DNA from 3 places in the Streptomyces sp. NPDC048415 genome. Region 3 is predicted to be linked to each of the others. Evidence: riboswitches for the same ligand, from Rfam matches in the RefSeq annotation. Region 3 holds a riboswitch; each other region holds the start of a gene.
The links. Region 3 has a riboswitch for cobalamin ahead of AB0D27_RS17030 (cobalamin biosynthesis protein). Riboswitches for the same ligand answer to the same signal wherever they lie in the genome.
Positions count from the first base shown of each region.

Region 1 (3,263 bases), on a different contig from region 3:
CCCCCTGGAGCGGTACGTCGCTCAGCGGCAACAAGGACGCGGGAAAGATCCGCTGGATCCTGCAGCACTCCTACCCGCAGGTGAACGACCTCGCGGCACTCGCCGAGAAGGCCGGCGTCAGCGGCCTCACGGAGAAGGACGCGGCAGCCGGCACTCAGGTGGCCATCTGGCGGTACTCGGACGGCGCCGACGTGGACGCGGTGGACCCGCGGGCGGAGAAGCTCGCGGACTACCTCCAAAACAGCGCCCGGAACCTAGTGGAGCCCAAGGCATCGCTGGCCCTCGGCCCGGCGGCGGTCTCCGGTCACGCCGGGGAGAAGCTCGGCCCGGTCACGGTGCACACGAACGCGGGCAGCGTGACGGTGACGCCGCCCGCGGACGCCGCCGCCGACGGGGTGAAGATCGTCGACAAGGACGGCAAGGTGATCACCTCCGCATTCGACGGCAGCCGGCTCTACTTCGACGTGCCGAAGGACAGCTCGGACGGGTCGGCCGCGCTGACGGTGCAGGCGTCCACGACCGTGCCGGTCGGCCGCGCCTTCACCTCGGAGACCCGCAGCCAGACACAGATCCTGGCGGGCTCCAGCGAGTCGACGGTCTCCGCGACGGTGACCGCGAACTGGGCCGAGAAGGGCGCGATACCGGCCCTGTCCGCCTCGAAGAACTGCGCCGAGGGCGGCGTGGACATCACGGCGGCCAACAAGGGCGACGAGGCATTCACCTTCGAGCTGATGGGGATCGAGCACACCATCGAGGCGGGCGCGTCCCAGACGGTCACCGTCCCCCTGCAGGAGGACCAGGCGTACGACTTCACGATCAGCGGTCCGAACGGCTTCGCGGAGCGGTTCAAGGGCGTACTCGACTGCGAGATCCAGGGCAGCGCGAACGACGTCTCGACCCAGACGGTCAGTGAGCCGAGTCCCGCGTCGGTCGGCGGCACCTCCACCGGCGGGACCGATCTCGCCGAGACCGGCGGCTCCAGCACGACCCCGCTCATCGCGGGCACAGCCATCGCCCTCGTCGTGATCGGCGGCGCGGCATTGTCCTTGGTCCGCAAGAAGAAGGCACCCGCCCAGGACTGAGCAGCACAGCGCTGAGCAGCACCGCACCTTGGCAACTCAACAGTGAGCGACGAGGCGCCCCGCACCCCTGGGGCGGCTCAGCCCTTGTCGGACGCGCAGTGTTCCAGGAGGTCGGCGGTCGGGCCGTCGGTCACCCGATAGCGCACGACCCGGCCGTCCTTGTCGCCCTCGACCACCCCGGCGGTACGGAGCAGCCGCAGGGCCTGGGACACGGCGGGGTCGTTCATGCCGGTCGCGATGGCGAGGTCGGAGACGGCGAGGGGGCCGGCCCGGTGCAGGGCCAGCAGAAGGGCGAGGCGACGCGGGTCGGCGAGCAGCGAGAAGCGGTCGGCCCAGGTGCGTACGTGCCCGGGCTCACCGATGGCGGCGACGGCGTCGCAGACCCGGTGGCCGTCGATGGTCCTGCGGTCGGCGCGCTCGGCGGGAACGAGGTGCATGCGGGCCATCTTCGCAGGCGCCGCTGTGTGATCTTCAATACCTGCGCAGCTGTGCAGCTATGCAGGAGAACCCGTCGGCCAATACGGTGGGCGGGCCGTGGTGTTCGGGAAGCCGGTGACGGCCCTTCAGGGGCCCAGACCGGAGCGGCCCTCGCCACTGTGATCGGGGAGCTCCCGTCCCGTGCCGCCATCAGGCGGCGCCACTGGCCCCGAGGCCGGGAAGGCAGGGCCGGGCGCGTGCACCCGTAAGCCAGGAGACCGGCCACGGCATCTCACGAAGTGATCCACGAGGTGCTGGAGCGTGACCGAATGACCCTGCCCACGCAGTCGTCCCCACCCGCCGCCGGGTTCCGCTGGAGGCGCGAGGACACCGTACGAACCGCCGTTCTCCTGGCCATGATCGCGGCGCTGCACGTCGTCGCGTTCGGCATCCTGTTCCTGCTCGTCGAGCCGGAGCACTACGAGGTCGGCTCCCAGGCGTTCGGCATCGGCCTGGGCGTCACCGCGTACACACTGGGCATGCGGCACGCGTTCGACGCGGACCACATCGCCGCGATCGACAACACCACACGGAAGCTGATGGCCGACGGCAAACGGCCGGTGTCGGTGGGCTTCTGGTTCGCGCTCGGGCACTCCAGTGTGGTGGTCCTGCTCGCCGCGCTCATCGCCGGGGGCACCCAGCTGGCCGGGCGGATCATGAACGAGGGCTCCAGCACCCACCAGGTGCTCGGCGTCATGGGCACGACGGTCTCCGGATCGTTCCTCTACCTCATCGCCGCCCTCAACCTCGTGGCGCTCGTCGGCATCCTGCGGGTCTTCCGGGCGATGCGCGCGGGCAGGTACGACGAGGCCGAGCTCGAACAGCACCTGGATTCGCGGGGGTTCATGAACCGGATCCTGGGCCGCTTCACGAAGTCCATCACGCGGCCGGGGCAGATGTTCCCGCTCGGTTTTCTCTTCGGCCTCGGCTTCGACACGGCCACCGAGGTCACGCTGATGGTGATGGCGGGCAGCGGTGCGGCGGCCGGGCTGCCCTGGTACGCGATCCTGTGCCTGCCGCTGCTGTTCGCGGCGGGGATGAGCCTGTTCGACACCCTGGACGGCACGTTCATGAACTTCGCCTACCAGTGGGCCTTCTCCAACCCGGTGCGGAAGGTCTTCTACAACCTCACCATCACCGGCCTGTCCATCGCGGTGGCGTTCTTCATCGGCACGATCGAGCTGGTGAGCGTGCTGCACGACAAGTTCGACCTGCGTGACGCGGTGACCGGCTGGATCGCGGGACTCGACCTGGACAACGTCGGATACATCATCGTCGGCCTGTTCGTCGTCGTCTGGGCCGCGGCCGTGGCGTACTGGCGACTGGCGAAGGTCGAGCAGCGGTGGGCGGTCCGCCCCGCCGAGGGGAGTTGAGACCGGCGGGGCGGCCGCCGCAGCCCGGCCGGGGGCGGGCGCAGCCCTGCTAGGAGCGGGCGCTCCTGCCGCGGGCGAGGGCGAAGCCGGCCGCGATCAGGCCGAGGACGCCGACGACCAGACCGGCGATGCCCAGGCCGCGAGCGGTCGAGTCACTGCTCTTGTCGCTCGCGGTCGAACTCTTGGCGTCCGAGGCCGACGCAGTGGCGGAGGGTCCCCCGGAGGAGTCCTCGCCCGCGCCCTTGGCCGTGAGCGTGAGCACCGGCGCCGGGTTCTCCGGCTCCGCGCCGCCCTTCGGCGTCTCCTCGATCCACCGGACGACGTTGCCGTC
Region 1 is NZ_JBEZKJ010000070.1:9,472-12,734, reverse strand. Features, by position in the region: gene AB0D27_RS32945 (Cys-Gln thioester bond-forming surface protein) at 1-1,082, shown strand, start outside; gene AB0D27_RS32940 (helix-turn-helix domain-containing protein) at 1,160-1,519, opposite strand; cobalamin riboswitch at 1,601-1,801, shown strand; gene AB0D27_RS32935 (HoxN/HupN/NixA family nickel/cobalt transporter) at 1,829-2,932, shown strand; gene AB0D27_RS32930 (YcnI family protein) at 2,982-3,263, opposite strand, start outside.
Region 1: it holds a riboswitch for cobalamin, as region 3 does, so the genes downstream of both, AB0D27_RS32935 (HoxN/HupN/NixA family nickel/cobalt transporter) here and AB0D27_RS17030 (cobalamin biosynthesis protein) in region 3, are expected to answer to the same signal.

Region 2 (3,263 bases), on a different contig from region 3:
GAGAACCCCGGCCTGGCCACCACGCGCATCACCGAAGACTGCGGCAAGGGAGCCCGCAGCCTGCTGCACATCGCCACCGACTGGCCCGGCCACTTCCCGCACGGCCCACAGATCGTCGCCGCCCTGGTCACCGCCGGCGCCGACCCCAACGCCCGCTTCACCGGCCCGCACACCGAAACACCTCTGCACTGGGCCGCCAGCAGCAACGACGTCCCCGTACTCGACGCACTCATCGCGGCCGGAGCCGACATCGAGGCACACGGCGCGGTGATCGGCGGCGGCACCCCGCTGGCCGACGCCCGCGGCTTCGGGCAGTGGCACGCGGCCCGCTGGCTCATCGAGCACGGTGCCCACATCAGCTTCCAGGATGCCGCCACCCTCGGTCTCCTCGACTGCGTCAAGGATCACGTCACGGCCTCCGAGCCACCCACCCCTGACGAGGTCACCCGTGCTTTCTGGGGCGCCTGCCACGGCGGCCAGTTGCCCAGCGCCCAGTACCTGCGCGGCAACGGCGCGGACATCAACTGGATCGGCTACGACGACAAGACGCCCCTCGACATCGCCCGAGCCCAGGACGCCGACGACGTGGTCGACTGGTTGCGCGGTGAGGGTGCGAAGACCCACGCCGAGCTCTCCGGTCGCGCCTCTCCGTGACGCGCGGGCGGCAGGACGCTCAGCGCACCATTGCGTCTCACGGTCGGACTGTCGCCGCCGCAGGTGCAGCAGGAGTTGTACGCAGATCGGTCACCCCATCGACTGCTGGATCCGGCGCGGAAGCCGGGCTCACTCAGGCAGCGTCTGAGTGACCCGCCACAGGCGGCGCGGCAGTTCGCCCTCCTCAAAGGCGTGCACCTCGTCGAGGCGCCATCCCTCGGCGAGGGAGTCCACGAGGCCACGGTCGAAGAAGTGCACGGCGAAGTCCGAGGTAACCCATGGGCGTCGATGAACTGTTCGGCCGTGTGGTTGAGGCTCTGGAAGCGTTCCCTCAGCCGCGCAGGCGGACGTGCGCATCAAGGACTGCGGTATGGGAGTGGCTGAACCCAGGGCCTCCACAGTCCCGTTGCAAGCGAGTTGGTGTGGTGCATGACGCTGACAACCAGAGCCGGGAGGACATCTGAGACGCCCACCCGTGGGCACTGCCGTCGTCGGCCCCCTTGGCGTGTGCAATGGTCCGGATCAGCGAACGGTCCCGGAATCCGCCTGGCCGAGCGGCTGCCCGAGCCGCAGGTTCCAGCGTCCGGACCGTCCGCTCAACTCCGTGACGGTGAGCGGCGGTACGTCGATGCGCCAGAAGCCCGGCTCGGGCGCGCCCAACGCCCGTAGCACCACAGCCCGGACAATCTCCGGCTCCACGACGACGATCGTCCGGCCAGGGCTCTGCGCAGCCACCTCCAGCCAGAGTGCGACACGAGCACAGAGCCGGCTCACCGACTCGCCACCGTGCGGGGCGGAGGCTGGGTCCGCCAGCCAGACGGCGACAGCATCCGGCTCCTGGGCGCCCACCTCGGCGAGGGTCCGGCCGCGCCAGCGCCCCATGGCCAGCCCGGCCAGTTCGGGCACGGGCAGGGCATCGAGGCCGAGTGTGTCTGCGGTCTCCCGGCAGCGCACAGTGGGCGATGTCAGCGCCCGGTCGGCCGGCGGAAGCGTGCCCGCGGCCGACCGGGCACGCGCGGACCCCGTGGCATCGAGCGGGCATCCGTCGTCGAAGCGGGCCTCCCGCAGCGCCGCACTGATCGCGGCTGAGATCAACATCACTCGGCTCGTCATACGCCCACTCTCGCGATCAACGCCCTTGCCAGGCCCAGGAACTGACGGTGTAGCGAGCTCCCCGGCGCGCGACCCGCCACATCGTGCGCCCTTGGCTGCATCCCCGCTTCGCGGTACCTTCTCGTCGATATCGACGACGGTTCGGCGGAAGTCCGGTGGGAATCCGGCACGGTCGCGCCACTGTAAGCCCAGCAAGAACCATCCCCGCCAGGGATGGTGAAGGTCGAGCAAGTCAGACCCGCAGCCGTCGTCCTGTGCACCACCGAGATGGGACGCGAGTTCCCCAGGAGGTACTGCCTTATGGCGCAGTCCGTCGCTCAGCCGACCGCTTCCCCCACCGCCGTTCCCGCCAAGCTGCCGATCGGCGCGATCGCCCCCTGGGCGGTCTTCTTCGGCGTCCTGATGCTGGTCCTGCTCTACTTCGTCGGCGCCGAACAGGGCGCCACCTCCGTGATGTCCGGCGAGAACGTCCACGAGTGGGTCCACGACGCCCGCCACCTGCTCGGCTTCCCGTGCCACTGAGACGGGAATCGGACACCATGAACGCCGCAACCGTCAGAAGCCTCCTGGTCCGCGGCATGCTCGCCGGCCTCGCCGCCGGCTTGCTCGCCCTCGCCGTCGCCTACTTCCTGGGCGAACCGCGCGTAGACTCGGCGATCGCCTACGAGGACGCCCACTCCCACGAGCACGGCATGGAGATCGTCTCCCGCTCGATGCAGTCCACGGGCGGCCTGGCCACCGGTGTCCTCGTCTACGGGGTCGCGTTCGGCGGCATCGCCGCCCTCGCGTACTGCTTCGCGCTCGGCAGGATCGGCCGCTTCGGACCGCGCGCGAGCGCGCTGCTCCTGTCAGCCGCGGGCCTGCTCGCGGTCTACCTCGTGCCGTTCCTGAAGTACCCGGCCAATCCACCGTCCGTCGGCGACCCTGAGACGATCGGCAAGCGCACCACGCTGTACTTCCTGATGATGGTGCTCAGCGTGCTGCTCGCCATCGCCACGGTCATCCTGGGCAAGCGCCTCGCGCCGCGCCTGGGCAACTGGAACGCGACCCTGGCGGCGGGCGCATTCTTCGTCCTCACCATCGGCCTCGCGTACGCGTTCCTCCCCGCCATCAATGAGGTCCCCAAGGACTTCTCTGCCACGCTGCTGTGGCAGTTCCGCCTCGCGGCACTGGCCATTCAGCTGACCCTGTGGACCGCCTTCGGGCTCGTCTTCGGGCTGCTCTCGGAGCGGGTGCTGTCGCCCAGGGCGGCCACCGCCGAGAAGCAAGAAGCGGGTAGGCGGGCAACTCCCGTACCGCACTGAGGACACCACTGCGAAAACGACGATGGCCACGACCGGAACGGAAATCCGGTCGTGGCCATCGCTTCGCCTGCTTCAGAGGGCCATGAACGCCCCAGCACGCCGGGGCTGGCGGGCGCTGCGGGGCCGACAGGGTGAGCGGCCCGGCAGCCGGCGCATCCGCTGCCGCAGCTCGCGGGGCGTGCGCGGAGGACC
Region 2 is NZ_JBEZKJ010000018.1:80,462-83,724, forward strand. Features, by position in the region: gene AB0D27_RS15215 (ankyrin repeat domain-containing protein) at 112-654, shown strand; gene AB0D27_RS15220 (hypothetical protein) at 784-912, opposite strand; gene AB0D27_RS15225 (histidine phosphatase family protein) at 1,177-1,767, opposite strand; cobalamin riboswitch at 1,888-2,031, shown strand; gene AB0D27_RS15230 (CbtB-domain containing protein) at 2,068-2,289, shown strand; gene AB0D27_RS15235 (CbtA family protein) at 2,307-3,071, shown strand; partial or broken gene AB0D27_RS15240 (hypothetical protein) at 3,154-3,263, shown strand, end outside.
Region 2: it holds a riboswitch for cobalamin, as region 3 does, so the genes downstream of both, AB0D27_RS15230 (CbtB-domain containing protein) here and AB0D27_RS17030 (cobalamin biosynthesis protein) in region 3, are expected to answer to the same signal.

Region 3 (3,263 bases):
GGTGCGTTCCTCTCCGTGGAGGTCGCCAAGACGATCTCCGGCGGAATCATCAACGAAGAGGGCATTCGCACCGAAGTGATCTTCGCGGCGCTCGTCGGCGCCATCCTGTGGAATCTGCTGACCTGGCTGCTGGGTCTGCCCTCCAGCTCCTCCCACGCGCTCTTCGGCGGACTGATCGGCGCCGCGGTCATGTCGGCCGGCTGGTCGTCAGTGAACGGCTCGACCGTCGTCACCAAGGTGCTGATCCCCGCGGTCGCCGCGCCGATCGTGGCCGGACTCGCCGCGATGCTGGCCACCCGGCTGACGTACAAGATCGGCGGGCGGGCCGAGGAGAAGGCGACCGCCAAGGGCTATCGCGCGGGGCAGATCGCCTCCGCGGGGCTGGTCTCCCTCGCCCACGGCACGAACGACGCGCAGAAGACCATGGGCATCATCACCCTCGCCCTGGTCACCGGCGGTGTCATCGCCCCGGGCTCGAACCCTCCCAGCTGGGTCATCGTCTCGGCCGGTATGGCCATCGCGCTCGGCACCTACCTGGGCGGCTGGCGCATCATCCGCACCATGGGCAAGGGCCTCACCGACCTCGCGCCGCCGCAGGGCTTCGCCGCCCAGACCAGCGCCGCGACGGCCATCCTGGCCTCCTCGCACATCGGCTTCTCGCTCTCCACCACCCAGGTCTGCTCGGGCGCCGTGATGGGCTCGGGCGTCGGCCGCAAGGGCGCCGTCGTCCGCTGGTCGACCGCGACCCGCATGTTCGTGGCGTGGGGCCTGACGCTGCCCGCCGCCGGTCTGGCCGGCGCGAGCGCCGAGTTCCTGACCAAGCAGGGCGCGTGGGGCATCGCCCTCACGGGCGTGCTGCTGGTGGCCGGTGCCGGCACCATCTGGAAGCTCTCCCGCCGCCGGCCCGTCACGGTCGACAACGTCAACGACGTCACCGCCGAGCCCGCGGGCGTCGTCACCACGGCGATCGCCGCCGTCAGCCCGCCGCCGGCCGGTTCGATCGCCACGGCCGACACCGACCTGAAGACCACCATCCCGGCCCCGGACGCGGAGCCCACCCGCCCGGCCACGGTGTAAGGAACGAACAGCATGAACATCGACTGGGCAGCCCTCGCCTCCGTCTTCGGCGTCAGCCTCGTGGCCACCGTCTCCCTCGTCGGCCTCTTCACCCTCGGCATCGTCAGCCTGTCCAAGCGCGAGTCGGCCTCGACTCGGGGCGGCTCCGTGGCCCTCGCGACCACCGGCGCCTACGCCTGCTTCGCGGCCTGCGCGGCGGCGGTGGCGTACGGGATCTTCATCATTGTCGGCAAGTGAGCCGAACCAAGTAGCCCAAAACGGGCATCACTTCAGGTGGGGTGCGGGACGGAACATCGTCCCGCACCCCACCCGCATGTGGGCCTTCGCACACTCTCCCCCCGCAGGTCAACAGCAAGTTGACGGGTGTTCCGGCCCCGTGGTGGACTGCCGGAGCCAAGTACGGCGGCATGAGAGGAAGCCGGTGTGAGTCCGGCGCGGTCCCGCCACTGTCACCGGGGAATGACGTTCCCGGGAGCCAGGAACTCTCACCGCCGGTCTCGTCGAACCAGGGCGTGGACACCCTGAGTGAGGACATATCGCCATGCGCGGCTGCCCAAGTGCCCTGCCAACGAAGCGAACGACGGCGCAGCCCGACCTGACGGTCGGCTGAACCGATGCGTGCCGATCGCGTCTTCGCGTACGGCGCCGCCGCCGGCCTCCTCGGTGACCTGCTGCTCGGCGATCCCCGCCGGGGGCATCCGGTCGCCGCGTTCGGGCGGGCCGCGTCAGAGGTGGAGCGGGTGTTGTGGCGGGACCACCGTGGGTGGGGCGCGCTGCACACCACCGTGTGCGTGGGCGGCGCCACCGGCCTCGCCACGCTCGCGAGTCGTTGCGTACGTCCCTCTCGGGCCGCCTCCGTCGCGCTGACCGCCGCCGCCACCTGGGCCGTCGTCGGCGGGACCTCCCTCGGGCGTGAGGCGCGGGCGATCGGCGACGCGCTCGCCGTCGGTGATGTCGAGGCCGCCCGGCAACGGCTGCCGCATCTGTGCGGGCGCGACCCCCAGACACTGGACTCCGACGGCATCGCGCGTGCCGTCGTCGAGTCCGTCGCCGAGAACACCTCCGACGCCGTGGTGGGGGCCCTGGCGTGGGGGGCCGTCGCGGGTGTGCCGGGGCTCGTGGCCTTTCGTGCCGTGAACACGCTGGACGCCATGGTCGGGCACAGGTCCCCCAAGTACCGGCGGTACGGGTGGGCTTCCGCGCGGCTCGACGACGTGGCGGGATGGCCGGGGGCCCGGCTGACCGCCGTGCTCGCGACCGTGGCCGGGGGCGATCCGCGGGGCGCCGTGCGCGCCTGGCGCGCGGACGCCGGCAAGCATCCGAGTCCCAACGCCGGGCCCGTGGAGGCCTCGTTCGCGGGGGCGCTCGGGGTGCGGCTCGGCGGGACGCTCTCATACGGGGGCCGGGTCGAGCACCGGCCCGTACTCAATGCCGAAGGGCGGCCCGTGTCGGTCGCCGACATCGAGCGGGCCGTCCGGCTGTCGCGGCGCGTGAGCCTGCTCGCGCTCGCCGTGTGCGCCGTCGGACGGACGCTTTCCAAGGGGGCCACCTCATGAGCGGCGGACTGCTCATCGCCGGGACCACCTCCGACGCCGGCAAGAGCGTCGTCACGGCGGGGATCTGCCGGTGGCTGGTGCGCCAGGGCGTCAAGGTCGCCCCCTTCAAGGCGCAGAACATGTCCCTCAATTCCTTCGTCACGCGCGAAGGTGCCGAGATCGGCCGCGCGCAGGCCATGCAGGCGCAGGCCGCACGCGTGGAGCCCAGCGCGCTCATGAATCCCGTGCTGCTCAAGCCGGGCAGCGACCGGAGCAGTCAGGTCGTGCTCATGGGCAAGCCCGTGGGCGAGATGAGCGCGCGCGGCTACCACGGCGGACGGCAGGAGGCGCTGCTCGGGACCGTGCTGGAGTGCCTCGCCGAGTTGCGGGGCACGTATGACGCGGTGATCTGTGAGGGGGCCGGCAGTCCGGCCGAGATCAATCTGCGGCGCACCGACATCGTGAACATGGGGATCGCCCGGAACGCACGACTGCCCGTGCTCGTCGTCGGTGACATCGACCGCGGTGGCGTGTTCGCCTCCTTCTTCGGGACGGTCGCGCTGCTGAGCGCGCAGGACCAGGAACTCGTCGCGGGGTTCCTCGTCAACAAGTTCCGCGGGGATGTCTCCCTGCTGGAGCCGGGGCTCGACA
Region 3 is NZ_JBEZKJ010000022.1:30,532-33,794, forward strand. Features, by position in the region: gene AB0D27_RS17020 (inorganic phosphate transporter) at 1-1,077, shown strand, start outside; gene AB0D27_RS17025 (hypothetical protein) at 1,090-1,314, shown strand; cobalamin riboswitch at 1,441-1,582, shown strand; gene AB0D27_RS17030 (cobalamin biosynthesis protein) at 1,692-2,633, shown strand; gene AB0D27_RS17035 (cobyric acid synthase) at 2,630-3,263, shown strand, end outside.